One region of the Klebsiella oxytoca genome, then DNA from elsewhere that is predicted to be linked to it. Evidence: predicted binding sites of a transcription regulator. Region 1 holds the regulator's gene; each other region holds the start of a gene.
What was found. The regulator CRP, encoded in region 1, controls carbon source genes, mostly activating them, when cyclic AMP is high. The targets are predictions, from matches to a motif close to ATGTGANNNNNNTCACAT.
Positions count from the first base shown of each region.

Region 2: the regulator CRP is predicted to act here: its motif matches at 3,848-3,865, upstream of GJ746_RS17180 (mannitol dehydrogenase family protein).
Region 3: the regulator CRP is predicted to act here: its motif matches at 4,085-4,102, upstream of GJ746_RS13380 (sugar transporter).
Region 4: the regulator CRP is predicted to act here: its motif matches at 5,419-5,436, upstream of focA (formate transporter FocA).

Region 1 covers NZ_CP046115.1:4,961,269-4,968,523, forward strand. Annotated here, with positions in the region: gene GJ746_RS23280 (ABC transporter ATP-binding protein) at 1-1,852, shown strand, start outside; gene GJ746_RS23285 (hydrolase) at 2,043-3,041, shown strand; gene GJ746_RS23290 (YheU family protein) at 3,038-3,256, shown strand; gene GJ746_RS23295 (phosphoribulokinase) at 3,292-4,161, shown strand; gene GJ746_RS23300 (OsmC family protein) at 4,208-4,612, opposite strand; gene crp (cAMP-activated global transcriptional regulator CRP) at 4,917-5,549, shown strand; gene GJ746_RS23310 (YccS/YhfK family putative transporter) at 5,601-7,255, shown strand, end outside.
Region 2 covers NZ_CP046115.1:3,695,745-3,702,999, reverse strand. Annotated here, with positions in the region: gene mepS (bifunctional murein DD-endopeptidase/murein LD-carboxypeptidase) at 1-18, opposite strand, end outside; gene GJ746_RS17190 (phosphatase PAP2 family protein) at 444-1,157, opposite strand; gene GJ746_RS17185 (CobW family GTP-binding protein) at 1,194-2,171, opposite strand; gene GJ746_RS17180 (mannitol dehydrogenase family protein) at 2,290-3,756, opposite strand; gene yeiP (elongation factor P-like protein YeiP) at 4,074-4,646, opposite strand; gene GJ746_RS17170 (YkgJ family cysteine cluster protein) at 4,795-5,046, shown strand; gene GJ746_RS17165 (transcriptional regulator YeiL) at 5,070-5,768, opposite strand; gene rihB (ribosylpyrimidine nucleosidase) at 5,904-6,836, shown strand; gene GJ746_RS17155 (NupC/NupG family nucleoside CNT transporter) at 6,977-7,255, shown strand, end outside.
Region 3 covers NZ_CP046115.1:2,877,087-2,884,341, reverse strand. Annotated here, with positions in the region: gene eamA (O-acetylserine/cysteine exporter) at 1-708, shown strand, start outside; gene marB (multiple antibiotic resistance protein MarB) at 740-958, opposite strand; gene marA (MDR efflux pump AcrAB transcriptional activator MarA) at 988-1,368, opposite strand; gene marR (multiple antibiotic resistance transcriptional regulator MarR) at 1,386-1,820, opposite strand; gene GJ746_RS13385 (MarC family NAAT transporter) at 2,082-2,750, shown strand; gene GJ746_RS13380 (sugar transporter) at 2,811-4,010, opposite strand; gene GJ746_RS13375 (PhzF family phenazine biosynthesis protein) at 4,216-5,007, shown strand; gene GJ746_RS13370 (PhzF family phenazine biosynthesis protein) at 5,017-5,823, shown strand; gene GJ746_RS13365 (GNAT family N-acetyltransferase) at 5,970-6,452, shown strand; gene ptrR (putrescine utilization regulator PtrR) at 6,406-7,255, opposite strand, start outside.
Region 4 covers NZ_CP046115.1:1,958,527-1,965,781, forward strand. Annotated here, with positions in the region: gene GJ746_RS09040 (MFS transporter) at 1-118, shown strand, start outside; gene GJ746_RS09045 (hypothetical protein) at 354-1,145, opposite strand; gene pflA (pyruvate formate lyase 1-activating protein) at 1,224-1,964, opposite strand; gene pflB (formate C-acetyltransferase) at 2,168-4,450, opposite strand; gene focA (formate transporter FocA) at 4,502-5,359, opposite strand; gene ycaO (30S ribosomal protein S12 methylthiotransferase accessory factor YcaO) at 5,742-7,255, opposite strand, start outside.

The DNA.
Region 1 (7,255 bases):
TAACGCTACCGCCACTATCAACCCAGGGCAAAAAGTCGGCCTGGTGGGTAAAAACGGCTGCGGTAAATCCACCCTGCTTTCGCTTTTGAAAAACGAGATTAGCGCCGACGGCGGCTCGATGACCTTCCCCGGCAGCTGGCAGCTGGCGTGGGTTAATCAGGAAACCCCTGCGCTACCGCAGCCGGCTATTGACTATGTTATTGACGGCGATCGCGAATTTCGCAAGCTGGAGGCCGATTTACGGGAGGCCAACGAACGCAACGATGGTCATGCCATCGCGACGGTACACGGCAAGCTGGACGCCATCGACGCCTGGACTATACGCTCTCGTGCGGCCAGCCTTCTCCACGGTCTGGGTTTCAGCAACGAACAGCTGGAAAGACCGGTGAGCGATTTTTCCGGAGGCTGGCGTATGCGCCTTAACCTCGCTCAGGCGCTCATTTGCCGTTCCGACCTGCTGCTGCTTGATGAACCGACTAACCACCTGGACCTTGATGCGGTCATCTGGCTGGAGAAATGGCTTAAAGGCTATACCGGCACGCTGATCCTGATTTCCCACGATCGCGATTTCCTTGACCCGATCGTCGATAAAATTATTCATATCGAACAGCAAACCATGTTCGAGTACACCGGCAACTACAGTTCGTTTGAAATCCAGCGCGCAACCCGCCTTTCTCAACAGCAAGCGATGTATGAGAGCCAGCAGCAGCGCGTCGCCCATTTGCAGAGCTATATCGATCGTTTTCGCGCCAAGGCCACTAAAGCCAAGCAGGCGCAAAGCCGCATCAAAATGCTTGAGCGCATGGAGCTCATTGCACCAGCCCATGTCGATAACCCGTTCCACTTCAGCTTCCGCGCGCCGGAAAGCCTGCCCAATCCGCTGCTGAAGATGGAAAAAGTCAGCGCCGGTTATGGCGAACGCGTGATCCTCGACTCAATCAAACTGAATCTGGTTCCAGGTTCGCGGATCGGTCTGCTGGGGCGCAACGGAGCCGGTAAATCGACGCTAATTAAACTACTGGCCGGTGAGCTACAGCCGCTGCACGGTGAAATTGGTCTGGCGAAAGGTATCAAGCTTGGCTACTTTGCCCAGCATCAGCTTGAGTTCCTGCGTGCGGACGAATCGCCGCTGCAGCATCTTGCCCGGCTGGCGCCGCAGGAGCTGGAGCAGAAGCTGCGCGACTATCTGGGCGGTTTTGGCTTCCAGAGCGATAAAGTCAACGAAGAGACAAAGCGTTTCTCCGGCGGCGAGAAAGCACGTCTGGTGCTGGCGTTAATCGTCTGGCAGCGGCCAAACCTGCTGCTGCTTGATGAACCGACTAACCACCTCGATCTCGATATGCGCCAGGCGCTAACCGAAGCGCTCATTGATTTTGAAGGCGCGCTGGTAGTGGTTTCGCATGACCGTCATCTGATTCGCTCCACTACCGACGATCTCTACCTGGTACACGATAGCAAAGTCGAACCTTTCGACGGCGATCTGGAAGACTACCAGCAGTGGTTAAGCGACTCGCAAAAGCAGGAAAGTCAGGCCTCTGAAGAGCCGAAAGAAAACGGCAATAGCGCCCAGGCGCGTAAAGATCAGAAACGCCGGGAAGCCGAGCTGCGTACGCAAACCCAGCCGCTGCGCAAAGAGATTGCCCGACTGGAAAAAGAGATGGAAAAGCTCAACGCACTGCTGGCGCAGGCGGAAGAGCAGCTCGGCGACAGCGAGTTGTACGATCAAAGCCGCAAAGCAGAACTCACCGCCTGTTTACAGCAACAGGCTAGCGCGAAGTCCGGGCTGGAAGAGTGTGAAATGGCCTGGCTGGATGCCCAGGAACAGCTGGAGCAAATGCTGCAGGAAGGCTAGCGGCAATATGCATCCAGCAAGGCGGGGAAACCCGCCTTTTTTCATCTCTCTCCGCGGCTTTTTCACGTAACCTGCTTACCGATTAGCCGCAAGACCACATATTGGCTAACCTGCGCACTTCATGCGCGGTATAGTATGGACAAAGATTATTAATTGCTCTGGTGCTATGGTTGATATCACTCCTACAGAAATGACGCCCCCTGAAAACGACTCGCAGCAGTTTCACCCGATGCGCGGCCTGGGCAATCGTCATTTGCAAACCATGTTGCCGCGGCTAATCCGTCGCAAACTCCGTTTCACTCCCCACTGGCAGCGTCTTGAACTGCCGGATGGCGATTTTGTCGATCTCGCATGGAGTGAAGACCCTTCTCAGGCGCGCCATAAACCTCGGTTAGTCGTTTTTCACGGCCTGGAGGGCAGCCTGCACAGCCCTTACGCGCACGGACTCATCCACGCGGCAATGCAGCGCGGATGGCTGGGCGTGGTAATGCACTTTCGCGGCTGTAGCGGCGAACCAAACCGCAATAACCGTATTTACCATTCGGGTGAAACGGAAGACGGCGCCTGGTTTTTACGCTGGCTCCAGCGCGAATACGGCGATGTCCCAACCGCAGCGGTTGGATATTCGCTCGGGGGCAATATGCTGGGCTGCCTGCTGGCAAAAGAAGGCGATGATATTCCCGTCGATGCCGCGGTTATCGTCTCGGCTCCGTTTATGCTGGAAGCCTGCAGCTCGCATATGGACAAAGGTTTCTCCCGCGTTTATCAGCGCTACTTGCTCAACCTGCTGAAAGCTAACGCCGCACGTAAACTCAAAGCCTATCCCGGCTCTCTGCCTGTCGATTTACGTCAGCTAAAAAGCATGCGCCGTATCCGCGAATTTGACGACAGCATCACCGCCAGGATCCACGGTTTTGCCGATGCGCTGGACTATTATCGCCAGTGCAGCGCCATGCCGCGATTAAGCGATATCACTAAGCCAACGCTGATTATTCACGCGAAGGACGATCCTTTTATGGATCACCACTCAATTCCTCCGCAAGAGCAGCTGCCGGCGAACGTTGAATATCAGCTCACGGAGCACGGTGGGCACGTTGGTTTCGTCGGCGGCACGCTGCGTAAGCCGGAAATGTGGCTTGAAAAGCGCATCCCGGATTGGCTAACCCGTTGGTTAGGAGCGAAAATATGATCATTCCCTGGCAAGATCTCGATCCCGAAACGCTGGACAATCTGATCGAAAGTTTTGTATTACGTGAAGGCACCGATTATGGTGAACATGAACGTTCGCTGACTGATAAAGTCTCCGATGTTAAACAACAGTTGAAAAGCGGAGAAGCCGTGCTGGTGTGGTCAGAGCTGCACGAGACGGTCAACATCATGCCCCGCAAGCAGTTTCACGGCTAAGGCGGCACACACTATCGTTTATCCTGGGAGTAGTTATGTCTGCCAAACATCCGGTGATTGCCGTCACGGGCTCCAGCGGCGCGGGAACCACGACCACCAGCCTTGCCTTTCGCAAAATTTTCGCCCAGCTAAATCTGCATGCCGCCGAAGTAGAAGGCGATAGCTTTCACCGCTACACCCGTCCGGAAATGGACATGGCGATCCGTAAAACACGCGATCAGGGTAAACATATCAGCTACTTTGGCCCCGAGGCCAACGACTTCGGCCTGCTGGAACAGACCTTTGCGGAATATGGGCTCAGCGGCAAAGGTCAGTCGCGCAAGTATTTACATACCTATGATGAAGCCGTGCCGTGGAATCAGGTTCCAGGAACCTTCACGCCCTGGCAGCCGCTGCCCGAACCAACTGACGTTCTGTTTTATGAAGGGCTGCACGGCGGCGTGGTTACGCCTCAGCATAATGTCGCTAACCATGTTGACCTGCTGGTCGGCGTGGTGCCGATCGTCAATCTTGAGTGGATCCAGAAGCTTATCCGCGACACCAGCGAACGCGGGCACTCTCGTGAGGCGGTGATGGATTCCGTCGTCCGCTCAATGGAAGATTACATCAACTTTATCACCCCGCAGTTTTCGCGCACCCATCTCAACTTCCAGCGTGTACCGACGGTGGATACGTCCAACCCGTTTGCGGCTAAAGCCATCCCTTCGCTGGATGAAAGCTTTGTCGTCATTCACTTTCGGAATCTGAAAAATATCGATTTCCCCTGGCTGCTGGCGATGCTGCAGGGTTCATTTATCTCACATATGAATACGCTGGTGGTTCCGGGCGGAAAAATGGGACTGGCGATGGAGCTTATTATGGCGCCGCTGGTCGAACGGCTGATGGAAGGCAGAAAAATTAGCTAAGAAGCCAATCCCGGCAGCACGATTGCACTGCCGGGGTCCGGTCGCTTTACCCTTCGATGACTTCATAAGAGTGGGTAATGTTTACCGCTTTCTCCAGCATCAGCGCCACCGAGCAATATTTTTCCGCCGACAGGTCGACAGCGCGGGAAACGGCTGCATCTTTCAGCTCTTTACCGGTCACAATAAAATGCAGGTTGATATGGGTAAACAGACGCGGCGCTTCTTCGCGACGCTCAGAAGTCAGCTTAACTTCGCAGTTGGTAACGTTATGCCGACCCTTCTGCAAAATGGACACGACATCAATCGCGCTGCATCCGCCCGCCGCCATTAGCACCATTTCCATTGGGCTCGGCGCTTTATCCCCGGAATTGCCGTCCATCAGAATCTGGTGACCGGAAGCCGACTCACCGATGAAGGTTAACCCTTCAACCCACTTCACTCGCGCTTGCATAAATTTAACTCCAGGTCTGTAATTTTCCTGACAGATTACGCGCACATAACATTTCTCGCAACGGAAGGCGACCTGGGTCATGCTGAAGCGAGACACCAGGAGACATGCAGCGAAAGCTATGCTAAAACAGTCTTGATGCTACAGTAATACATTGATGTACTGCATGTATGCAGAGGAGTTCACATTACAGGCTGCAGAAAACTTTCAGCCGGATTCCCAGGTACAGGGATTCAATACGATTGCATGCCCGGATGCCGTGTTGTGTCGGCACCCGGAGATAGCTTATAACAGAGGATAACCGCGCATGGTGCTTGGCAAACCGCAAACAGACCCTACCCTTGAATGGTTCTTGTCTCATTGCCACATTCATAAGTACCCATCAAAGAGCACGCTGATCCACCAGGGTGAGAAAGCAGAAACGTTGTACTACATCGTTAAAGGCTCCGTGGCTGTACTCATCAAGGATGAAGAAGGTAAAGAGATGATCCTCTCTTACCTCAACCAGGGCGATTTCATCGGTGAATTAGGCCTGTTTGAAGAAGGTCAGGAGCGTAGCGCCTGGGTACGTGCGAAAACCGCATGTGAAGTGGCCGAGATCTCCTACAAAAAATTCCGTCAGCTGATCCAGGTAAACCCGGATATCCTGATGCGTCTATCTTCGCAAATGGCACGCCGTCTGCAGGTTACATCTGAGAAAGTGGGCAACCTTGCCTTCCTCGACGTTACCGGTCGTATCGCTCAGACGCTGCTGAATCTGGCAAAACAGCCGGATGCGATGACCCACCCGGACGGTATGCAAATTAAAATTACTCGTCAGGAAATCGGTCAGATCGTCGGATGCTCTCGCGAGACCGTGGGTCGTATTCTGAAAATGCTGGAAGATCAAAACCTGATCTCCGCGCACGGTAAAACTATCGTCGTCTACGGTACCCGTTAAGTCGGTAAAACGGCGTATTGCCAGACAATACGCCGTTTTTGTTTTCTCCCCATGTGGCGCAGGCTGATTTACCACCCTGAAGTCAACTATGCACTGCGGCAAACGCTGGTGTTGTGTCTGCCGGTCGCCATTGGTCTTCTGTTTGGCCATTTACAGCAGGGGCTTCTGTTTTCTCTTGTTCCCGCCTGCTGCAACATTGCCGGGCTGGATACGCCGCATAAACGTTTCTTCAAACGTCTGATTATCGGCGGCTGCCTGTTTGCTGGCTGTAGCCTGATTGTCCAGCTCCTCCTGCTGCGTGAAATCCCGCTGCCGATTATTCTCACGGGCCTCGCGCTTATCCTCGGCGTCACTGCCGAAATCAGCCCGCTGCATGCCAGGCTGCTGCCAGCCTCGCTTATCGCGGCTATCTTTACTCTGAGTCTCGCAGGCAATATGCCGGTCTGGGAGCCGCTGCTGATCTATGCCCTCGGCACCCTGTGGTATGGCGTTTTTAACTGGTTCTGGTTTTGGCTATGGCGCGAACAGCCGCTGCGCGAGTCCCTGAGCCTGCTTTACCGGGAATTAGCCAACTACTGCGAGGCTAAATACAGTCTGCTTACCCAGCATACGGACCCCACCACATCTCTGCCCCCGCTGCTTAATCGCCAACAAAAGGTGGTGGATCTGATTACCCAGTGCTATCAGCAGATGCATATGCTGGCGGCCAATCAGCGCAGCGATCACAAACGCCTGCTGCGCGCTTTCCAGGTCGGGCTGGACCTGCAGGAGCATATTTCCGTCAGCCTTCATCAGCCGGAAGAGGTACAGAAGCTGGTGGAACGCAGCCACGCTGAAGCGGTGATCCGCTGGAGCGCACAAACCGTTGCCGCCCGCCTGCGGGAACTGGCGGACGATCTGCTCTACCATCGCTATCCTCGGCGCTTTCAGATGGATAAGCAGATCGGTGCGCTGGAAAAAATCGCTTCGCAGCATCCGGATAATCCTGTCGGGCAGTTTTGCGCCTGGCACTTCAGCCGTATTGCCCGGGTTCTGCGCACCCAGCGCCCGCTTTACGCGCGGAATCTGATGGCGGATAAAACCCGCCGTCTGCCGCTGCTGCCGGCGTTGAAAAACTATCTGTCGTTTAAATCACCGGCGTTACGTAACGCCGCTCGGATCAGCGTTATGTTGAGCGCAGCCAGCCTGATGGGCAGCGCGCTGCACCTGCCAAAACCCTACTGGATCCTGATGACGGTGCTATTCGTGACGCAAAACGGCTACGGCGCGACGCGGGTACGCATTGTCCACCGGGCTGCCGGGACGATAGCTGGATTGTTAATAGCCGGACTGACGCTGCACTTTCACGTCCCTGAAGGCTATACGCTGACCGCGATGCTGTTCATTACGCTGTTAAGCTATCTGATTATTCGCAAACATTACGGCTGGGCAATGGTCGGATTTACGGTCACCGCGGTTTATACCCTGCAGTTGCTCACCCTGAACGGCGAGCAGTTCATCATCGCCAGACTGATTGATACCCTGATTGGTTGTTTGATCGCCTTCGGTGGAATGGTCTGGCTATGGCCGCAGTGGCAAAGCGGCCTGCTGCGCAAAAATGCTCACGATGCGCTGGAAGCCGATCAGGAGGCCATCAGGCTTATTCTTAGCGACGACCATCAGGCACCGGCGCTGGCCTATCAGCGAATGCTCGTCAATCAGGCGCA
Region 2 (7,255 bases), 1.3 Mb from region 1:
CGGCTGAGATTTGACCATGCTGTGTGTTATCCCTTGTTGTCCTTAACGACAATGTCGTTATAAAAAATGCCAAACGTGTTAGAGCCTAATTACCTGGTCGCAATGAGACAATTCCGTAAGCCTAAAAGTGTGGGCTGACGCACAAATTTATTCATTCACTGAATGGATATCGCGAACCAGGCAAAACGAGATTGAGGTTACCCGATCGCACGGGGGATGGCGAGCGGTTTTGTTCATTTTCTTATAAGTATTTTTGCGACAAAAAGTGAATCATTGGCAAAGGGTAAAATATCGTCATTGATGGGTAAAAAATACGCAATTTACTCATTTTTAACATGATTAGTGTGACAGAAAGATGATGAGGAATGAGAAAAAATGCGCGGATAAAAAAAGGACCCAGAACGATCCCTTATGGATGATATTAATTATTTGTAAATAGTATTTTAATTTTTTGCATTTCCACCGGGAAGATAACGTTCAAATAAGGCAATAACGTTGTCGCTTGCCGAGGTCAACAATACCCAGGGAGCGCCAATAAGCACGGCCGTTAATGAGCCGACGGCAATATCGGTAAACCAGTGGGCGCCAATCATCACTCGTGGGAAAGCGAACACGACGAATATCACCAGCGCAATGGCAAACGCGCGGCGGCCAAAATAGCGCCACATGAAGGAAGCAAAAATAAGCAGCATCATGCCGTGATCTCCCGGAAAGCTATCTTTAGAAGCATCTTTAGTGGGAAATGAGATCACATCGCTGACTTTGGTGATGTCGGTGAAAGCGAGCGAAGGGCTGGCGCGCTTAACCGGCATCAGATGCTGGGCCAGCTGGTTGATGATAACGGCGGCCAGCAGCATCACCAGGCCGATGATAATCACCCGGCGGCGTCCGGCACTCTGTTCTTTAAACCAGAAGCTCAGCATCAGGCTGCCCATCGCCAGCAGCGAGCAGGCGTCAAATGCGCGGTTATTTATAATAGCCAGCAGCCAGGTATAAGCGGTGCTCACGCCAACCAGGTGGTTAAAGAAATAGAAGATCGCCGAGTCCAGCGGATTCCAGAAACCATGGTTAACGGGGAGGTACCATGAACAAAAAAGCACAACACCCGCCGCGTTCAGCAGCAGGATCAGGGGAATTCGATTTTTAATCATAACTATCGCGTATTGTGTAAAACGACGGCAACCATAGCCGCCTTAACTTAAACGAATCCTCAACAAGGAGGCCTGCAGCGTATTCCAGTCCGTCTCGGTATCGGCAATCAGCTCGATACGACTGTCCGGCGGGGCGACGTTTTGCGTCTCAATATGCAAATCAAGCTGCTGGCGATTGATACGTATCAGTCCTTCCGCAATACGCATGACGCCTTTAACGCGTCCGACCGGCGCCAGCCGGGCCCATTCTAGCAGGCCAACGGTATCGAAGACGGTTTCAGCGTCAAAAATCCAGCCGCAGGCGTGATAGCCCTGCCCGCTGTTGAGACTACGGCGCCAGCGTTGATGGGCAGGGAGAGTTAGCGCGGCAAGACCTTTTTTCTCGCCGTGATGATGCGCATGCTCGGCGCTTTTGGGAAGCGGGGCAAGATTGCGGCGCGGCGAATCAAGCAGTGCCGGATCGATATTACCCTGCGTGGCGTTGACGAACTGACGACCATTCGCATACGCCTGCCACCATGCGGCAAACGCCTGCTGGCTTTCTTCAGTCGAACGATCGGCCTTATTGCTGATAATGACATCAGCGGCAGCCAGCTGGTCGCGAAAGTTTTGGTTGGCTACCACTTTTTCGTCCAGAAGCTGACGCGGATCCAGTACGCACAAGGTGGCGCGCAGGTCGAGCCACGGTTCGTATACCGCGGCGGTCAGTATATCGAGGATCTGTTTTGGATGGCCAAGCCCGGTAGGTTCTATCAGCAGGCGATCGGGTTTGCCCTGACGCAGCAGGGTATTTAATCCAACCTGCATCGGAAGACCGTTAACGCAGCACATGCAGCCGCCGGGGATCTCTTTAAGCAGCGCTCCGCTTTCCGCCAGCAGCGCGCCGTCAATACCGACCTCGCCAAACTCGTTGACCAGTACGGCCCATTTTTCATCCGCAGGCTTGCTGGCCAGCAGATGCAGAATTGAAGTCGTTTTGCCGCTGCCGAGAAACCCCGTGATCAAATTCGTTTTGGTCACCTTCTCTCCAGGATAAATGTAATGTTGTAACAGTTGGACTATCCTGACGAAAAAAGGGGGAAAAGAGAAGTCTTACTGCGGACAGAAGGGGACTCTGTCCGCTTAAAGGCAGAAATTGTTAAGAATTCAGCGCGTCGGCAATCGCATTACGCGCGCCTGAGGCTGCGAGCCGCTGCCACGCGGCGGAAATATCGGCGACAAACTGCGAGTTTCGCGGCAGGTCGTTGCCAAAGATCTCTTCAAGCGTAAGCAGGGCCGTCACGCGCTGTTGCTCATCACTGTTGGAAACGAGTTTGCTTATCTTGTCAGCCAGCGGATCGCGAATATCGATAGGGTTTCCGGCATCGTCATTCCCGCTGACGTAGCGCATCCAGCCGGCGACGCCCAGAGCCAGAAGCGGCCACTGGCTGCCCTGCGCGAGATGGGTGCGAATGCTATCAAGCATCCGCTGTGGCAGCTTCTGGCTACCGTCCATGGCGATTTGCCAGGTGCGATGCTTCAGCGCCGGGTTGCTGAAGCGTTCGATCAGGCTGTCAGCGTAAGCCGTCAGGTCCACTTCCTGTATAGATAAAGTGGGTGCCTGTTCGTCGAGCATTAGCCGGCAGGCGGCGCTGCGGAAAACCGGGTCCTGCATACAGTCGCTAATATGCGCGTGGCCGGCAAGATAGCCCAGCCATGCGAGGAACGAGTGGCTGCCGTTGAGCATCCGCAGCTTCATCTGTTCCCATGGCAAAACGTTATCCGTCATCTGTACGCCTGCTGTTTCCCAGTCTGGCCGACCGGCAACGAAGTTATCTTCAATGACCCATTGAATAAAGGGCTCGCAGCTAATCGCGCAGGGATCTTCGACTCCCAACGTGGCGCTAATTTCCGCCAGCGACTCCTCTGTAGCGGCGGGCACAATGCGATCAACCATGGTGCCGGGAAAGCTGACGCGTTCAGCAATCCACTGCGCAAGGTCCGGATCGCGTTTTTCCGCCATTCCCAGTACGGCGTTTTTCACCACATGTCCATTATCAGGGATATTGTCGCAGGAGAGGACGGTAAACGGTGTTAATCCGCGCTGACGGCGGCGCGCCAGCGCTTCGACAAGGATACCGGGGACCGATTGCGGCTGCGTTGGGTTTTGCAGATCGTGAATAATGCGCGGCTGCGTCATATCCAGCAGACCGCTGGCCGGATCGATGCAGTAACCTTTCTCGGTGATGGTCAGCGAGACAATGGCCACCTGCGGTTCGCAAAATTTATCAATAATGGCAGCCAGCGAATCCAGCTTCGCATTCAGACATTCATGCACGGCGCCGATAACAATCGGCTGATTACCTTCGCCACCTTTTTCCAGTACGGTGAACAGGTGGTTTTGTTGGCGCAGCTGGGCCATCAGCCGATCGCCGCTGAACAGGCTGATCTCGCAAATCCCCCAATCCCCGCCTCTGGCGTTGAGCACCCTGTCAGTGAGTAGCGCCTGGTGCGCGCGATGAAAGGCGCCGAAACCGAAATGCACAATGCGCGAACGGAGCTGGCTGCGGTCATATTGAGGTAGCTGTACGCCTTCCGGCAGCGTAGCCGTAGCAATGGTTGTCATTCTTAGTACACCTGATTAACCAATAATTAACATCGGTAGTGTAAAGATATATGACAACAAATTAAATTGGTGAGCCTTATTTATCCGCTTAATGTGAACTTGATCAATCAAAACCCTCTCTCGCGGCGCCTGATGTTGAATAAGTCATCAGGGGAACGGTGCTATCAGGGCAATATAAGTAATTTTTGGTATAACAACTTTACGGCGGAGGTAAGGGAGAAAAAGAGGCATTGTCTGGAGCCAAAAGGCGCTAGCTGCGGAAGGGGGCTAATAAAAAGGACAGCCGCTGGCTGCCCTTTGTGTTGCATTCGCAGAGTTTAGTCTGCACGGCCCATATAGCGGCTCTCTTCGATATGGATGCGGATGCGTTCGCCTGCGCTCAGGTATTCAGGCACCTGAACCACCAGGCCGGTGCTCAGGGTCGCCGGTTTGTTACGGGCGCTTGCGGATGCGCCTTTGATACCCGGTGCCGTTTCGATGATTTCCAGGTCAACGGTCTGCGGCAGCTCCAGCGCCAGCAGCTGGCCGTCCCAGGTCAGAACCTGCATGTCCGGCATTCCGCCTTCCGGCATAAACAGCAGCTCTTCTTCGATTTGCTCTTTGGTGAAGATATACGGAGTGTAATCTTCTTTGTCCATAAAGACGTATTCGTTGCCATCGATATAGGAGAAATCAACGAAGCGGCGGGTGAGGGTGACGGTATCGACGATATCGTCGCCTTTAAAGCGTTCTTCCACTTTCAGCCCGGTACGGACATCGGAGAAACGCATTTTGTACAGCGTCGCTGCGCCGCGGGCGCTCGGTGACTGAATATCAATATTTTTAACAATCAGCAGTTTGCCGTTGTAATTCAGCACCATACCTTTTTTAATTTCATTCGCTCTTGGCATTGCAGTAATCCTGTCACATAAAGGGTCGAAAATATCGCGTAAAACTACTCGCGCCGGGCCTTTCAGGCAAGTGGAATTCGTGAGTTTTGCTATCTTCAGGTAAAACGTTTAGGCTAGGCCGCCACTAGCGTTATCGGAAGAGTCGATTATGGAATGCCGCCCTGAATGCGGAGCTTGCTGTATCGCTCCTTCTATCTCCAGCCCTATCCCGGGGATGCCGCAGGGCAAACCGGCTAACACCCGCTGCGTACAGCTATCGGAAAATAATCTGTGTAATATTTTTGGCTCGCCGTTAAGGCCTAAAGTGTGTTCCAGCCTGAAGCCGGAAGCGGAAATGTGTGCGACAAACCGCGATGAAGCGATAACCTGGCTTCTTCACCTCGAACAGAGTACCGCCTGAAGCTATAAGTTTCTTTTGATAGCTCAATACAATAAATCAGAAAAATTATTATCTGGATCCATTTCGCGCGCGAGGGCGATAAGTTTTTGCTTATTGCCAAGAATGTAGCCAGACTTCTGTTTGATCAACAAGCCTTCCTGGCTAAATTGCGCAATCACATATAATAAGTGGCGATATGACACGCCCATATATTCTGCCGCCTGTGTATGTTTTTCGTGATAAATATCACAGTGCTGAGTTAATAAGATAAATGCTGCCAGACGATTAACCAGCGGAAATGATTGATTCTGGGTCAGAGAAACAATATTGCGATAATTTTTCTGACTTAACGCAATGCAAAGATTACGTAGAAAAACGACATCGTTAAGCAGTCTCGGCCGAAAGGTCGCTATCGGCAGAGCCAGGCACCAGCACTCCTCTATGGCCTGCACGCCGCGCGGATGGTGATGTTGATCGATGAGCTCTATCTCTCCTGTAAAGCAGGGAGCGCCAAAGAAATCTATCAGTGAAACCCGACCATTAGCCGATGTGGTATAAAGCTTTGCCCGTCCGCGCGCGAGGTAAAAAAGGTACGCGGGCTGCGCCCCCTCTCTGATGATGTAATCCCCGGCAACCACGTGAAATAAGCGCGTATCCGCCATCACTTCTACAGAAAATTTATCCTGATAGCCTGATTCGCTAATCAATTGCTGTTTGAGCTTTTCATTTTGAATTTCTTTCACGGTCGCGTCCCGGTATGAGATTTCTCATATTCAGCAGCGGTTTTAGCCTTGTATGCTGCAAATGCTAATCCACTACCTGCTTAACCCTGCTGTAATAACATAAAAATGCTCTAAAAGCGAAAAGAGGAAATAAAAATGGAAAAAAGAAAAATTATACTCGATTGCGATCCAGGCCACGATGATGCTATCGCTATAATGATGGCAGCCCGACATCCGGCAATTGATTTATTAGGCATTACAATCGTTGCTGGCAACCAAACACTGGATAAAACCTTAGTTAATGGATTAAATGTCTGTCAGCATTTAGATATCACTGTACCGGTATATGGCGGAATGCCGCAACCCATTATGCGCCAACAGATTGTTGCCGATAATATTCATGGGGAAACCGGTCTTGACGGCCCGGTATTTTCTCCGTTGACCCGAAAAGCAGAAGAGACGCATGCGGTTAAATATATTATTGATACGCTGATGGCCAGCGAGGGGGATATTACTCTGGTACCCGTTGGGCCGCTGACTAATATTGCCGTAGCGATGCGTATGCAGCCAGCGATCCTGCCTAAAATTCGTGAAATTGTGCTGATGGGCGGCGCTTACGGTACCGGAAACTTTACACCATCGGCGGAGTTTAATATTTATGCTGACCCTGAAGCGGCACGGGTTGTATTCAGTTCCGGTGTTCCTTTGGTAATGATGGGCCTGGATTTAACTAACCAGACCGTATGTACCGCAGATGTGATTGCCCGCATGGAAAGGGCCGGTGGTCCGGCGGGACAATTATTCAGCGATATCATGAATTTTACGCTTAAAACACAGTTTGAAAACTACGGTCTGGCAGGCGGTCCAGTACACGATGCCACCTGTATCGGTTATTTGATCAATCCTCAGGGTATCAGGACCCGGGACATGTACGTGGAAGTTGATGTTAACAGCGGCCCCTGCTATGGCCGCACGGTATGCGACGAGCTGGGAGTACTTGGTAAAGCGCCGAATACTAAAGTGGGCATCACCATTGATACTAACTGGTTCTGGGACCTGGTTGAAGAGTGCGTAGGGATGTACCGCTAAGTCACATAGCATCAGGCGCATGAAATATCTTTTATCACCTGATAAAAACAGGCGGGCAGTAAGCTGTCGCCCGTAATAAAATCAGTCCTACCAAAACCTGGCATAAATGCCGGGTTTACTGGCATCAAGAGATAATCATTATGGATATAATGAGAAGCGTTCTGGGGATGGCGGTATTATTGGCAATTGCTTTTCTACTGTCAGTAAATAAAAAAAGAATTAGTTTGCGTACCGTTGGCGCGGCGCTGGTGCTGCAAATTGCCATTGGCGGCATTATGCTCTATTTCCCGCCGGGAAAATGGCTGGCGGAACAGGCGGCTTTGGGCGTGCATAAAGTGATGACCTACAGCGATGCCGGCAGCGCTTTTATTTTTGGTTCCCTGGTTGGGCCTAAAATGGATGTTCTGTTTGATGGTTCA
Region 3 (7,255 bases), 2.1 Mb from region 1:
GGCCTGACGATTAGCTTCGGGCAATTTGCGTTTCTGTTTTGCGCCATAAGTCTGGGGATGCCCGCAGGCCTGGCCTCGCTGGTTCTCCAGGCCCAGGCCTTTTTCACTATTATCCTCGGGGCGTTTATCTTCGGCGAGCGTTTACAGGGTAAACAGCTGGCCGGGATCGCCCTGGCTATCTTTGGCGTAGTGGTGCTGGTGGAAGCCAGCCTCGGCGGTCAGCATGTGCCGCTGGTGGGCTTTATGCTGACGCTGGCGGCGGCGCTTAGCTGGGCATGCGGAAATATCTTTAATAAGAAAATCATGTCGCATGCGAGCCAGCCGCCGATTATGTCTCTGGTCGTGTGGAGCGCGCTGATCCCGGTGTTGCCGTTTATGCTGGCGTCGTGGATCCTCGACGGTCCGCAGGCTATGGCGGCCAGTTTACGGGATATCGATTTGCTGACGATCCTGTCGCTACTGTATCTGGCTTTTGTTGCCACCATTGTTGGCTATGGGATTTGGGGGACGCTGCTGGGACGCTATGAGACATGGCGCGTGGCGCCGCTATCGCTGCTGGTTCCGGTCGTCGGAATGGCCAGCGCCGCTCTGTTGCTGGGCGAAACGCTAAATAGCCTGCAGCTGCTGGGGGCGGTCCTGATTATGGCCGGGCTGTATATCAACGTATTTGGCCTGAAGCTTGTACGTCCCGGCATGGCGCGGGGATAAAAAAGCCCCGGTGACGGGGCTAAAGGGAATATTACAGGTCTTGCTGGTTGTAATACGGCACACCGAGTTCATCTGATTTATCACTGCCCGAAGCCATGTGATTGAAATCAAACGGCGAATCATTATGTTCGGAAGGAATAATCATCGCATCCCGGTTATTGTGACGAACCGGAGTGGTGGGTTGCTCCGCGTAACTCTGGCCAGAGACCAGCGCCAATAGCACGATGGCGGCGGAAGCGAATTGTTTCATGATTTCCTCAATACGTCTTTTGCAGGCGATTAACAACAGTTGTTCAGTGGGAGCAGGTAGCGCGACTCGCCCGGCACGTTAGTAATGCGGTACTGGTGCGGCGGAACATCGAAGTAGTTTTTGAACGTTCGAGTCAGCGTTTGCTGTGATTCAAAACCATAGCGCTCGGCCAGGTATAAAATAGGTTCATTACTCTGCTTTAGCTTTTGCGCGATCTCGGTCAGCTTGCGGCTGCGAATATATTGTCCCAGCGAGTGACCGGTCTCTTTCTTGAACATTCTTTGCAGGTGCCACTTGGAATAACCTGAGCGTTCTGAAACCTTCTCCAGCGACAGCGGCGATTCCAGGTTATCCTCGATCCACGACAAAATACTATGGATAGTGATGGCGTCATTATTACGTCTGGACATCATCTTACCTCTTCTTATTACGACAGAACTTTTTTGAGTAAACACTCAAGAGTGCCTACTTCATCCGTCGACAGGTTTTTTGTTAATTCCTGGTGCAGTTTCTGACCCACAACCTGGTGACATTGCTCGCAAAGGGCTGCGCCGTCCGGTGTTAGCTGCACCAGTACGCCACGCTTGTCAGTCGGGTTGGGTAACCGTTCAATCCAGCCTTTACAGACCAGACGGTCGAGCATGCGCGTCATTGCGCCCGGGTCGACCGAAAGCACGGTTTTCAGCTCAACGGGGGTAATACACACTTCGCAACGAATAGAACAGAGCACCCGAAACTGGGTGGAAGTAATGTCCATCGGTGAGAGGTAGTCGTTGAGCAGGCGATCTTTTTTCTGGTTAACCATCTGGATCAGGCGACCAAGAGGGATCATTTCGTTAAACAGGTCGCTGGTGTTTTTCACAGTGGTTGCCCAGGCAATGACTTAGTTGCGGGAGATATTATTGCCTAGGCAAATATAAGTCAACCTGATGAATTTGCCGATGACACGATTTGCTAAAACGAATTGTTGTGATGCAGGTCACTCTATTTCGCTTTCTTGTCTTATGATTTGACTGAATGATGAATGCATCAGGCGGGGAACGGGTACAATCCGGCCACAGACGATATGCTCCGCGTGCGTTATTTTTTTGATAATCCAATATTTACAGGACCTTAACTCATTATGATGGATCTTTTAAAAGCGATTGGCCTGGGTCTGGTGGTCATTCTGCCGCTGGCTAACCCGCTGACTACCGTGGCGCTGTTCCTTGGCCTTGCCGGCAACATGAACAACGCCGAGCGTAACCGCCAGTCGTTGATGGCCTCGGTCTATGTCTTTGCCATCCTGATGGTCGCGTGGTATGCGGGTCAGGTGGTGATGAACACCTTTGGCATATCGATTCCCGGCCTGCGTATCGCAGGGGGGCTGATCGTCGCCTTTATCGGCTTCCGCATGCTCTTTCCGCAGCAAAAAGCCCATGATTCGATGGAAGCTAAGCTGAAATCAGAGGAGCTTGAGGATGAACCGACGGCCAATATCGCATTCGTTCCCCTGGCGATGCCCAGCACCGCAGGGCCGGGAACGATCGCGATGATTATCAGCTCCGCCTCGACGGTAAAGCACAGCGCGAGCTTTCCTGAGTGGGTGATACTGGTTGCACCGCCGATTATTTTTGCCCTGGTCGGAATTATTCTGTGGGGCTGTCTGCGCAGCTCCGGGGCGATTATGCGTCTGGTCGGCAAGGGCGGCATTGAAGCAATTTCACGGCTGATGGGTTTTCTGCTGGTCTGTATGGGCGTGCAGTTTATTATTAACGGCGTGCTGGAGATCATTTCTACCTATCACGCCTGACCTGAAATATGATGTAAAAAAGCCTGCCGATCTCTCGACCGGCAGGCTTTTTTCGAACGATCAGGAGTGATGCGGCTGCTGATCCTCCAGGGAACCAGGCCAGCGGCGAAAAATCATCACCGCCCACATTAGCGCGACGACGGCAGGAATGGCGCCGACATAGCCAATAGACGCCATCGAAAGATGGGTGCTGACCTGGCTGCCGACCAGCGCGCCCGCGCCGATACCGATATTAAATATCCCTGAGAATAACGACATCGCCACGTCGGTGGCGTCCGGCGCCAGCGCCAGCACTTTCACCTGCATGCCGAGCCCGATAATCATGATGGCTATGCCCCAGAAGACGCTCAGCAGCATCAGGTGGTTGGCGTTATGCGAGGCAGGCAACAGCAGCAGTAAACACGCCAGCAGCAGGCCAATGGCGGCGTTAATTAAGCCAGAGGCATGAAGGTTGCCGAGCCTACCGAACAGGATGCTGCCGACGATACCCGCGCCGCCCAGGGTCAGCAGCAGCAAGGTGGCAAAGTTGCCGCTCAGCCCGGCCACCGTCTGTACGAACGGCTCAATATAGCTGTAGGCGGTATAGTGCGCGGTCACCACAATCACCGTCAGCAAATAGATGCTCAGCAGCGCCGGACGGCGGAACAGCACCGGCAGGCTTTTTAACGAACCTGAGTGTTCGCTCGGGAGCTTCGGCAGCAGTTTGATCAGGCAAACCATAGTGATCAGCGCGCCGAGACCAATGACCAGGAAAGTAGTGCGCCAGCCAAAATATTGCCCGACGATACGGCCAATCGGGATCCCGAAGACCATCGCCAGCGCGGTACCGGTGGCAATCAGGCTCAGCGCCTGGGCGCGTTTACCCGGAGGCGCCATCCGAATAGCCAGCGCCGAGGTGATTGACCAGAACACCGCATGGGCGAAAGCGATGCCGATGCGGCTGATCACCAGCACGTTGAAGTTCCAGGCCAGGAATGACAGCACGTGGCTGGCGATAAACAGAATAAACAGTCCCACCAGCAGGCGCCGGCGTTCCATCTTGCTGGTCAGCAGCATAAAGGGCAGCGACATCAGGGCGACAACCCAGGCGTAGATTGTCAGCATGATCCCGACCTGCGCGGTTTCCATGCCAAAGCTGTCGGCGATGTCCGACAGCAGGCCTACGGGCGCAAATTCGGTGGTGTTAAAGATAAATGCCGCAATCGCAAGCGTGACTACGCGCAGCCACGCGACCTTGCGTGAAACCGTATTTGTCATCATAAGTTCAGGGCTGGTTAAAAAGAGGAAAGAAGTGGGACGATCTTAAAACGATTGCTGCTGAAAATACAATCGTTTTGTGATCTGCATCTCATTTTTGTTTAGGCTGGGTTTGAGTAACTAACTGATTAATTTTCCAGTTAAACGTGTGCATTTATCGTCTTTATGTCATGTTATCGATAAGTAAAGGAAATAGAAGGGCAGAACTATGCTGGAAATTGACTTTTATCTGGTAGACGCATTCAGCGATCGTAACTTCGGCGGCAACACGGCGGCTGTTTGCCCGCTCACTGAATGGCTACCTGACGAAACGCTGCTGAAAATGGCCCAGCAGCATAATCAGTCAGAGACGGCGTTTTTCGTGCGCACGGATGAAGGATATGAGCTGCGTTGGTTTACCACGCTTGCTGAGATAAACCTTTGCGGTCACGCGACGCTGGCGGCTTCGCACGTCATTTTTGAATACTTCGATCATCCCTCATCGACGATCGTATTTAGTACCCGCTTCGTCGGCGAGCTTCGCGTCACGCGCAGCGGCGACTGGCTGACCCTGGATTTACCGGCGTGGGAAACGAGGAGCATTGAGCAGCCGCCTGCGGAGCTGCTTGCCGGGCTCGGGGTGAGCGAAGCGGTGGAGGTTCGCATGGCGCGCGATTATCTGGTGGTATTAAGGGATCGCCGCCAGGTGGAAGCCGTGCGTCCGGATATGCATATGCTCCAGCGCCTTGGCAAAATGATCTGTATCAGCGCAGCGGATGAAGAGTATGACTTTGTCAGCCGCTTCTTCTGCCCGGGCGAGCCGGTAGCGGAAGATCCGGTCACCGGATCTACCCACAGCATGCTGATCCCCTACTGGGGCGCAAAGTTCGGCAAAACGGAGATGCGGGCGCGACAGCTTTCGTCCCGCGGCGGCGAGCTGCTCTGCCGCTGGCGGGGTGAGCGAATTCTTATTGGCGGTCAGGCAACGACCTATTTGATTGGCACAATTACGTTACGTTAAGGAGTCCCGGTGACTGAAATTCCTGTGTATCTGGTGGCGGCTTTTAGCGACCAGCCTTTTGCCGGTAATCCGGCGGCGGTTTGCCTTCTCAAAGAATGGTTACCGGATGAAGTACTGCTCAAAATGGCCCAGCAGCACAACCAGTCGGAAACCGCATTTGTGGTGCCTGAGAGCGATGGCTTTGCTTTGCGCTGGTTTACCACCTGCAACGAGGTCAATCTCTGCGGTCACGCCACGCTTGCCAGCGCGCACGTCATTTTTCATCACCTGGATTTCCCCGAGGCGGTGATTCACTTTGCCACCGCTTCCGGCAGGCTGAGCGTGAGCCGCGAAGGCGACTGGCTGACGCTGGATTTTCCTGTCGGGGAAACCGAAGAGTGCGAACCGCCTGCGGCGATGCTTTCCGCGCTGGGAATCGATAGCTATCTGCATGTCCGTAAGGGGCGCGCCTGGCTTATCGAACTGGCAACTCGTGACCAGGTCGAAGCCGTGCGGCCCAATATTTCTGCGATGAATCCAGGCGAGCATAAAGTCACCATTACTGCCGCAGGCCAGGGTGAATATGACTTTGTCAGCCGCTTTTTTTCACCCGGAGAAGCCGTCTGGGAAGATCCGGTAACCGGTTCGGCACATACCATGCTGATCCCTTACTGGAGCGCAAAGCTCGGCAAAAACCGTATGCTGGCACGGCAGGTTTCCGCGCGCGGAGGCGATATTCGCTGTGAGCTGAAGGGAGAAAGAGTATTGATGAGCGGCCAGGCGGTGACCTATTTAAATGGCGTAATAATGCTGCGCGACACCACGTCTGGCGAGTAAGCAAAATAAAGAGGGAGCGGCAATCAAACTGCGCTCCCTGATATGTTGTGCACTCTACGAACAGCCGGGAACTCAAGGTATAAATTAATACTATGGCGGAGCTGTCTGAGCTCCGCGCTACAGTAGGCTCAAAAAGGAGCCTGTATATGTACACCATTGCCGCCACCCCGCCAGACCATCCGGAACTGACCGCTTTAATTGCCCAGCTGGATGCTTATCAGCAGACGCTTTATCCGGCAGAAAGTAATCATTTGCTTGACCTCGGCGCGCTAGCGGAAAATTCGGTCATCGCGCTGCTGATCCGCGATGCGCGGCAGCAGGCCGTCGGCTGTGGGGCGATAGTGCTCACAGAGGAGGGGATTGGCGAGATGAAAAGAGTGTTTATTCTCCCGGCGCATCGCGGCCAGCAGCTGGGAGAAAAACTGCTGGCGGCGCTGGAGAGAGAAGCATTGCGCCGTGACTGTCATACCGTGCGCCTGGAAACCGGCATCCATCAACACGCCGCCGTTGCGCTCTATACCCGCAATGGCTACCAGACCCGCAGCGCCTTTGCGCCGTATCAGCCGGATCCGTTAAGCATCTTCATGGAGAAGATGCTGCTTGCCGATCTTCGTTCAGCAGCGCTATAAATGCATCAAGCTGGCGGGTTTTCGCCCCGCGCCGCCAGACCAGCCAGGTAGTCAGCCAGCACCACTCTTCCGCCAGCGGCCAAGCGGAAACCTGTTGATGACCCGGCATGCTCTCCAGCATGCTGCGCGGGATTAGCGCCAGCCCGGCACCGGCAATCACGCAGGCCAGCATTCCATGGTAGGACTCCATCTCATGGATCCGCCCCGGCGTGGCACGATCGGCGTGGAACCAGCTCTCAAAGTGACGACGGTAGGAACAGTTGGCGCGAAATGCGTAGACGCTGGCGCCGTTCACTTCGCTGGCGCGCGCAATGGGCGGGTGGCCAAAGGGCGCGACGATCATCATCTCTTCCGGGAAGACCGGTAACCCCTCAAGTCCCGGATGCACTATCGGGCCGTCAACGAATGCTGCGCTCAGATTGCCCTCGAGTACGCCGTCGATCATGGTGCCGGAAGGGCCGGTGGAGAGGGCCAGATGAATCTTCGGATAGCGCTGATTAAAATGCGCCAGGGTAGGGGAAATCCTCACGGCGGCAGTACTCTCCAGCGAGCCGAGCGAAAACAGCCCCTGAGGCTCATCACCCGCGACGACCATGCGCGCTTCGTCGACAAGGGCCAGGATCTGCTGGCTATAGCGTAAAAAACTGTGTCCGGCGGGCGACAGGCGCAGGCGCTGGTTTTCACGAATAAACAGCTCCACGCCGAGATCCGCCTCCAGCTGGCGAATACGCGTGGTCAGGTTCGACGGCACCCGATGCACCTTTTGTGCGGCCTGGGTAATACTGCCGGTGCTGGCGACGGCG
Region 4 (7,255 bases), 2.4 Mb from region 1:
GATGCAGAACTTCTCTGATAATCTGCTGTTTATCATGATAGCCAGCGTCTCATTCCTTTACCTGCTGACGCTGTTGCGTAAAGCAGGGCATCATCCTACGCCAGTGGCTCATGCCTGATTTTGTCAATAATAGCCAGGGGATATCTCCTGGCTATTCTTATTAAGAAGCGGTAAGTGCCGTAAATCGGGTCTTATTCTGAACTGCTGCTCATTGTTATAACCTGTCCCCTTGCCCAGGCGCTGACAGAGTGAGATGAGCGCGATGCGGAATATCATTAAGGACATCAAATGCTGATTTTCACGATGGAAAGCGTAGCGAATAAACTATCGCAATACTTTATCTCATAGAGCGGCTACTCAAGCGGCGCCAGATTTTTGGGGATGGCATACTGTTTACCATCATAACGCAGGAGCCAGCTGGCTTTTCCTGATTTATCCTTCGACGTGCATTCATTATTGGCGTCAATATAGGCGGTGGATGCAACGCTTTTTTCACTGACCCGAATAGCGGCGTAACCATTGTGGGAAGCGCTATCTATGGCAAGGGTGCGTTTGCTGCTATTAAACTCTCCAGCACAGTTTCCGTCCCACTCACCGCTGTTCTCCTCGAGCAGTATCCCTTTTAACACAGTGCGTAGCTGGTTATTGTCAATTACGTACAACGACAGCACATCTTCACTGAAAGGATTTACTCGTGAACTACCGCTACGGGTAACATGCAGGCCAAAAGCGGTTTTCCCGGGGGCGACTCTCCAGCGCGCAGTATCAAGCATGATACCGGTAAGGCGAACCGCATCATCGCTCATCAGTTCTGGCAGCAGGAGCCGCTGCTTTACCTCCAGGCTTGCAGTATCAACCACCAGCAGTTCCAGATCGCCAGTGTGGTCATAATCAGTCTTTTCCGGGGACATAAGCGGCACTGCGGCCAGGGTTAGCTCAGGGTGGGCAGGCCAGACGCGACAAATAGCGCTTTGCGGTGAGCTACCCGTGATATCAATGACCTGATGACTGAGTGTGAACGCACCTTCGGCCGTTGGTTTCGCATCCGGCCAGGCGTGTTGGACGATGGCGCGGATATCGCAGCTGCTGGCGGCGTTCAGATACTGAGATGAAAGCAGTAAAATCCCTGAAATCAATAAACGCAAAGCTTTCTTTCCTGTGTTTTCCCTACCGGAATAACAAAACGGCTGCTCTGTCCGGCAGCCGTTTTGTTAAGACAAAATTTAATACATCACCTTATGACCATACTGCTCAAGAATACCTTTCACGCGTTCCATGGTCTCTTTCTTCGGCGGGTGGACGCCGTCCAGCTTATACTCTTCGCCCATCGCTACCCACTTATGTTTGCCCAGTTCATGATAGGGCAGCAGTTCGATTTTCTCGACGTTGCCCATGTCACGGGTAAACTCGCCCAGGCGATGCGCGGAATCATCATCATCGGACCAGCCCGGAACCACAACGTAGCGGATCCAGACGTTGATGTTTTTGTTTGACAGATAACGAGCAAACTCCAGCGTACGATGGTTTGAAACGCCAACCAGGTTCTGGTGAATTTCGTCGTTCATCTGCTTGAGGTCGAGCATCACCAGGTCGGTGACTTCCAGCAGTTCATCAATGACCGGATCGTAGCGGCGCACAAAGCCGTTGGTGTCGAGGCAGGTATGAATGCCTTCTTTCTTACAGGCGCGAAACCAATCGCGAACAAATTCGGCCTGCAGGATAGCCTCGCCGCCGGATGCGGTCACGCCGCCGCCGGAAGCGTTCATAAAGTGGCGATAGGTGACAACCTCTTTCATCAGCTCTTCAACGGTAATCTCTTTACCGCCGTGGGTATCCCATGTGTCGCGGTTATGGCAATAGAGGCAGCGCATCAGGCAGCCCTGGAAAAAAGTAATAAAGCGGATCCCCGGGCCATCGACGGTGCCACAGGATTCAAAGGAGTGAATGCGACCAATTGTTGACATTGCGGTGATATCTCCAGATTCGGCCCGTCCGGGGCCTGTGCATGCACAGCTCAAACCGGCTGTGTTAAGTCTGTTTTGGCTGTTATCCATAGAGTATAGACAGCGGACAAAAGAGACTGGGGCTGGAACGTATTGCTAAAAAGGCCCCACTTGCGTGGAGCCTTTATTGTACGCTTTTTACTGTACGATTTCAGTCAATACCATTACATGGTCTGAGTGAAGGTACGAGTAATAACGTCCTGCTGCTGTTCTTTAGTCAGGGAGTTAAAACGTACTGCGTAGCCGGATACGCGGATGGTCAGCTGCGGATATTTTTCCGGGTTTTCCATCGCGTCGAGCAGCATTTCGCGGTTCATGACGTTGACGTTCAGGTGCTGACCGCCTTCGATGGAGGCTTCGTGATGGAAGTAACCATCCATCAGGCCCGCGAGGTTAGTTTTACGCACTTCGTCGTCTTTACCCAGCGCGTTCGGAACGATAGAGAAGGTATAAGAGATACCATCTTTCGCGTAAGCAAACGGCAGTTTAGCAACGGAGGTCAGAGAGGCAACAGCACCTTTCTGGTCACGGCCGTGCATCGGGTTAGCACCTGGTCCGAACGGAGCGCCAGCGCGACGACCGTCAGGGGTGTTACCGGTTTTCTTACCATACACAACGTTAGAGGTGATGGTCAGAACGGACTGAGTCGGGATAGCGTTGCGGTAGGTATGCAGTTTCTGAATTTTCTTCATGAAACGTTCAACCAGGTCAACGGCCATATCATCAACGCGAGAGTCGTTGTTACCAAACTGCGGGTATTCGCCTTCGATTTCGAAGTCGACAGCCAGACCGTTTTCATCACGAATCGGTTTAACTTTCGCATATTTGATTGCAGACAGGGAGTCAGCGGCAACGGACAGACCTGCGATACCACATGCCATGGTGCGGATAACATCACGGTCGTGCAGCGCCATCAGGGAGGCTTCGTAGCTGTACTTGTCGTGCATGTAGTGGATGATGTTCAGCGCAGTGACGTACTGTTTAGCCAGCCAGTCCATGAAGTGATCCATGCGGTCCATAACTTCGTCGAAGTTCAGAACGTCGCCTTTGATCGGTTCAGATTTAGGACCAACCTGCATTTTCAGTTTTTCATCAACGCCGCCGTTGATTGCGTACAGCATGGTTTTCGCGAGGTTAGCGCGAGCACCGAAGAACTGCATTTGCTTACCAACAACCATCGGGCTTACGCAACAAGCGATAGCGTAGTCGTCGTTGTTGAAGTCAGGACGCATCAGGTCATCGTTCTCATACTGCAGAGAAGAGGTATCGATGGACACTTTAGCAGCGAATTTTTTGAAGCTCAGCGGCAGTTTTTCAGACCACAGAATGGTGATGTTCGGCTCCGGAGACGGCCCCATGGTGTACAGGGTGTTCAGGAAACGGAAGCTGTTTTTGGTTACCAGAGTACGGCCATCAACGCCCATACCACCGATAGATTCAGTTGCCCAAATCGGGTCGCCAGAGAACAGTTCATCATATTCAGGAGTACGCAGGAAACGAACCATACGCAGTTTCATGACCAGGTGGTCAATCATTTCCTGTGCATCCTGCTCGGTGATTTTACCGGCTTTCAGGTCACGTTCGATGAAGATGTCCAGGAAGCTGGAAGTACGGCCAAAGGACATTGCCGCGCCGTTCTGGGATTTAACAGCGGCCAGGTAGCCGAAGTAGGTCCACTGGATTGCTTCTTGAGCGGTGGTTGCCGGACCAGAGATATCGCAGCCATATTTGGCAGCCATTTCTTTGATCTGACCCAGCGCACGGTGCTGTTCAGAGATTTCTTCACGCAGACGGATAGTTGCTTCCAGATCTTCGCCGTTTTCCAGTTTATCCTGCAGAGAGACGAACTGGGCGTATTTGTCTTTCATCAGGAAGTCGATGCCGTACAGCGCAACGCGGCGGTAGTCACCGATGATACGGCCACGGCCATACGCATCCGGCAGACCGGTCAGGACACCAGATTTACGGCAGTTCAGGATGTCTTTGGTGTAAACGTCAAATACGCCCTGGTTATGAGTTTTACGGTACTCAGTGAAGATTTTCTTCAGCATCGGGTCCAGCTCGCGATTGTACGCTTTGCAGGAACCTTCTACCATTTTGATACCGCCGAACGGGATAATCGCACGTTTCAGCGGAGCTTCAGTCTGCAGGCCAACGATTTTCTCAAGAGATTTCTCGATGTAGCCGGCGTCATGAGAAGTGATGGTGGACGCAAGGGAAGTGTCAAAATCAACAGGCGCGTGAGTGCGGTTTTCCTGTTTAACGCCTTCCATTACGGTGTCCCACAGCTTGGTGGTCGCGTCAGTTGCGCCAGCCAGGAAGGACTCGTCACCTTCATACGGAGTATAGTTTTTCTGGATGAAGTCGCGGACGTTGACTTCGTTCTGCCAGTCACCTTTCGCAAAACCTTCCCAGGCTGTGGCTAACTTTTCATTAAGCTCGGACATGTAACACCTACCTTCTTAAGTGGATTTTTTATTTACTGCCTGAAACAACCCTTAGTGATGGTTGTCGCCACGCAGGTAAATGACCCAGTATGTCAACCCGACCAGTAGACCACCGCCGATGATGTTCCCGATTGTTACCGGAATCAGGTTATCAGTGATGAAGTTCATAACGGTCAGGTGAGAGAAATTTTCCGGAGCTGAACCAATCGCGGTCCAGAATTCCGGGCTTGCAAATTCGCGGATAACGATACCCAACGGGATCATAAACATGTTCGCGATACTATGCTCAAACCCGCTGGCAACAAACATGGCCACCGGTAAAACCATAATCATGGCTTTATCCATCAGGCTGCGGCCAGAATAGCTCATCCATACCGCAAGGCAGACCATCAGGTTTGCCAGGATACCAAGGCAGACGGCTTCAATAAAAGTATGGTGCATTTTGTGATCGGCGGTTTGTAGAACGTTAAGTCCCCACTGACCATTCGCAGTCATATATTCGCCTGAAAGCCACATCAGCAACACAAAGAGCAGGCAACCAACCAGGTTACCAACATAGACGTTGAGCCAGTTTTTTGCCAGTTGACCCCAGGTAATTCTTCCGCTGGCTTTCGCTACAACGATAAGAACAGTTGAGGTAAACAGGTCGGCACCGCAAATAACGCAGAGAATCAAACCCAGTGAGAAGCAGATGCCCCCAATTAGTTTGGCAATACCGAAAGGCATCCCGGCCGTGCCGGTAGTCGCGGTAATATAGAAAACAAAAGCGATAGAGATGAAGACACCTGCGGTGATAGCCAGATAAAACGTCTTTATCGGATGTTTTGTCGCTTTATAGACACCCGCTTCTTCGGCAACTTTCGCCATCGCAGCAGGGAGTAAAAGATCAAAAGGGTTGTCAGCTTTCACACTAACTCTCTCTTTATGTAAGTTGGCGGTGAGATACTAACAAAGCATTATAGAAGGGAATTTGATGTAGATCATATCGTACCGGAACTATAGGCCTTTTTAGTGTGTGGAATTGGTTAAAAATGAGCTTAATCTATTGTTTTTTAATGAAAAAATAAATTTTAAAATTTACAAATAATGTTGATTATTTTCATTTCAACCCCGATTTTCGGTTAATTAAAATGGGGTATTTTTATTAAAATTAACAATATTTGCTGCGGGGTTTTATTATTTTTTACTACCAATTAACTTTATGGCTACAACAAATATTGGAAATGTTCAAATCAGAAAAAACGGGGTCCAGATGACCCCGTAGTATCGTCATTTAACGGAAAGAGACGATTTATTTAATCCAGAATGCTGCTTTCGCGCGCTGCAGCTTCTCATAGGCTTTTAGTAAGGACTGATGAGCCGGGAAAGCCAGCAGATCGCTGTCAACTGCCTGCAGACCATAGAACGGAGCTTCTCCACTGAGCGCGGCGCTGGCAGCCTCAACCGCCTCCGCGCCGTACATGCGTACAAACGCGTTGAGATACTGCAGCGGCTGACGCTCTTCTTCCTGGCTAAGCAGCAGTAAGGTTTGCAGACAGCGATAGTAGTTGGCTCGCTCGGCGCTAAAGATTGAGGCATTGAATTCCATGGTCCATTCGGTCCAGATCAAGGCCTGTTCAGTATCGCCGCCAGCCAGGGCAAGCATCGCCTTCAGTTCACCGATTCGCAGCGTATACCAGCCGTTGTCTTTACCGGTCGCCAGACCCAGCAGTTCGCGCACGCGGGTGAAATCATCAAGGCCTTCATCATCCATTTGTTCGATAAGCGCCAGATAATCTTCTTGTTCCCATTCGCTTCCCGGCAGGGAAAGAATGGTTTCGCGCAGATGTGCCCCCATGCTGTTATTCGCCAGCCACAGATCTTCTGCCGGATAGATATCCGACATACCCGGGACAATGATTCGACAGGCGTAGACGCTCAGATGCTCGTAATCAGCAATATAGACTTCTTTATCTTCTTCTTTAAAGATAGCCATTAAAGTCGCGAACTCTTCATCCGTGGTACCAGAGAAGCTCCAGTCCACGAACGGGTAGTCGGCGTCCTGCTTAAACATGTCCCAGGAGATCAGGCCGCTTGAATCGATAAAGTGGGTTTCCAGGTTCGCATGTTCCGCGACTTCTTCATCATCGAAGGTTGGCGGCGTAAAGACATCCAGATCTTTCAGGCTGCGCCCTTGCAGCAGTTCAGTAACGGTGCGTTCCAGCGCCACGCCGAAATCGGGATGCGCGCCGAAAGAGGCAAAACAGGTGCCATTAGCGGGATTGAACAGCACGACGCAGATAACCGGATATTTACCGCCAAGCGAACCGTCGTAAGCGAAAATCGGGAAACCTTCGGCCTCCAGCTTGTTAATGGATTCAACCACGCCCGGATAGCGTGCCATCACCTCTGCAGGGATCTCCGGCAGGCTAATACTTTCGGCGATAATGCGGTTTTTAATATGGCGTTCAAACACTTCTGAGAGGCCCTGAACGCGGGCTTCGTTACGAGTGTTACCAGCAGACATCCCGTTAGAAACGTACAGATTACCGACGATATTCATCGGAATGTAGACCGTTTCACCATCTGACTGACGGGTGAACGGCAGGCCGCAGACGCCGCGCTCGTCATTACCCGACTGCAGATCGACTATCATGCTGGCGGTTAACTGATCGTCAGGATCGTAGAATGCGCGCAGGCGAGGATCCAGCAGGCCTTGCGGAACTTCATCATCTTCGGTTAACGGGAACCATTTTTCATTGGGATAATGTACGAAAGGACCATTGGCGATGGTCTCGCCCAGCCAGAAATCGGCAAAGAAGTAGT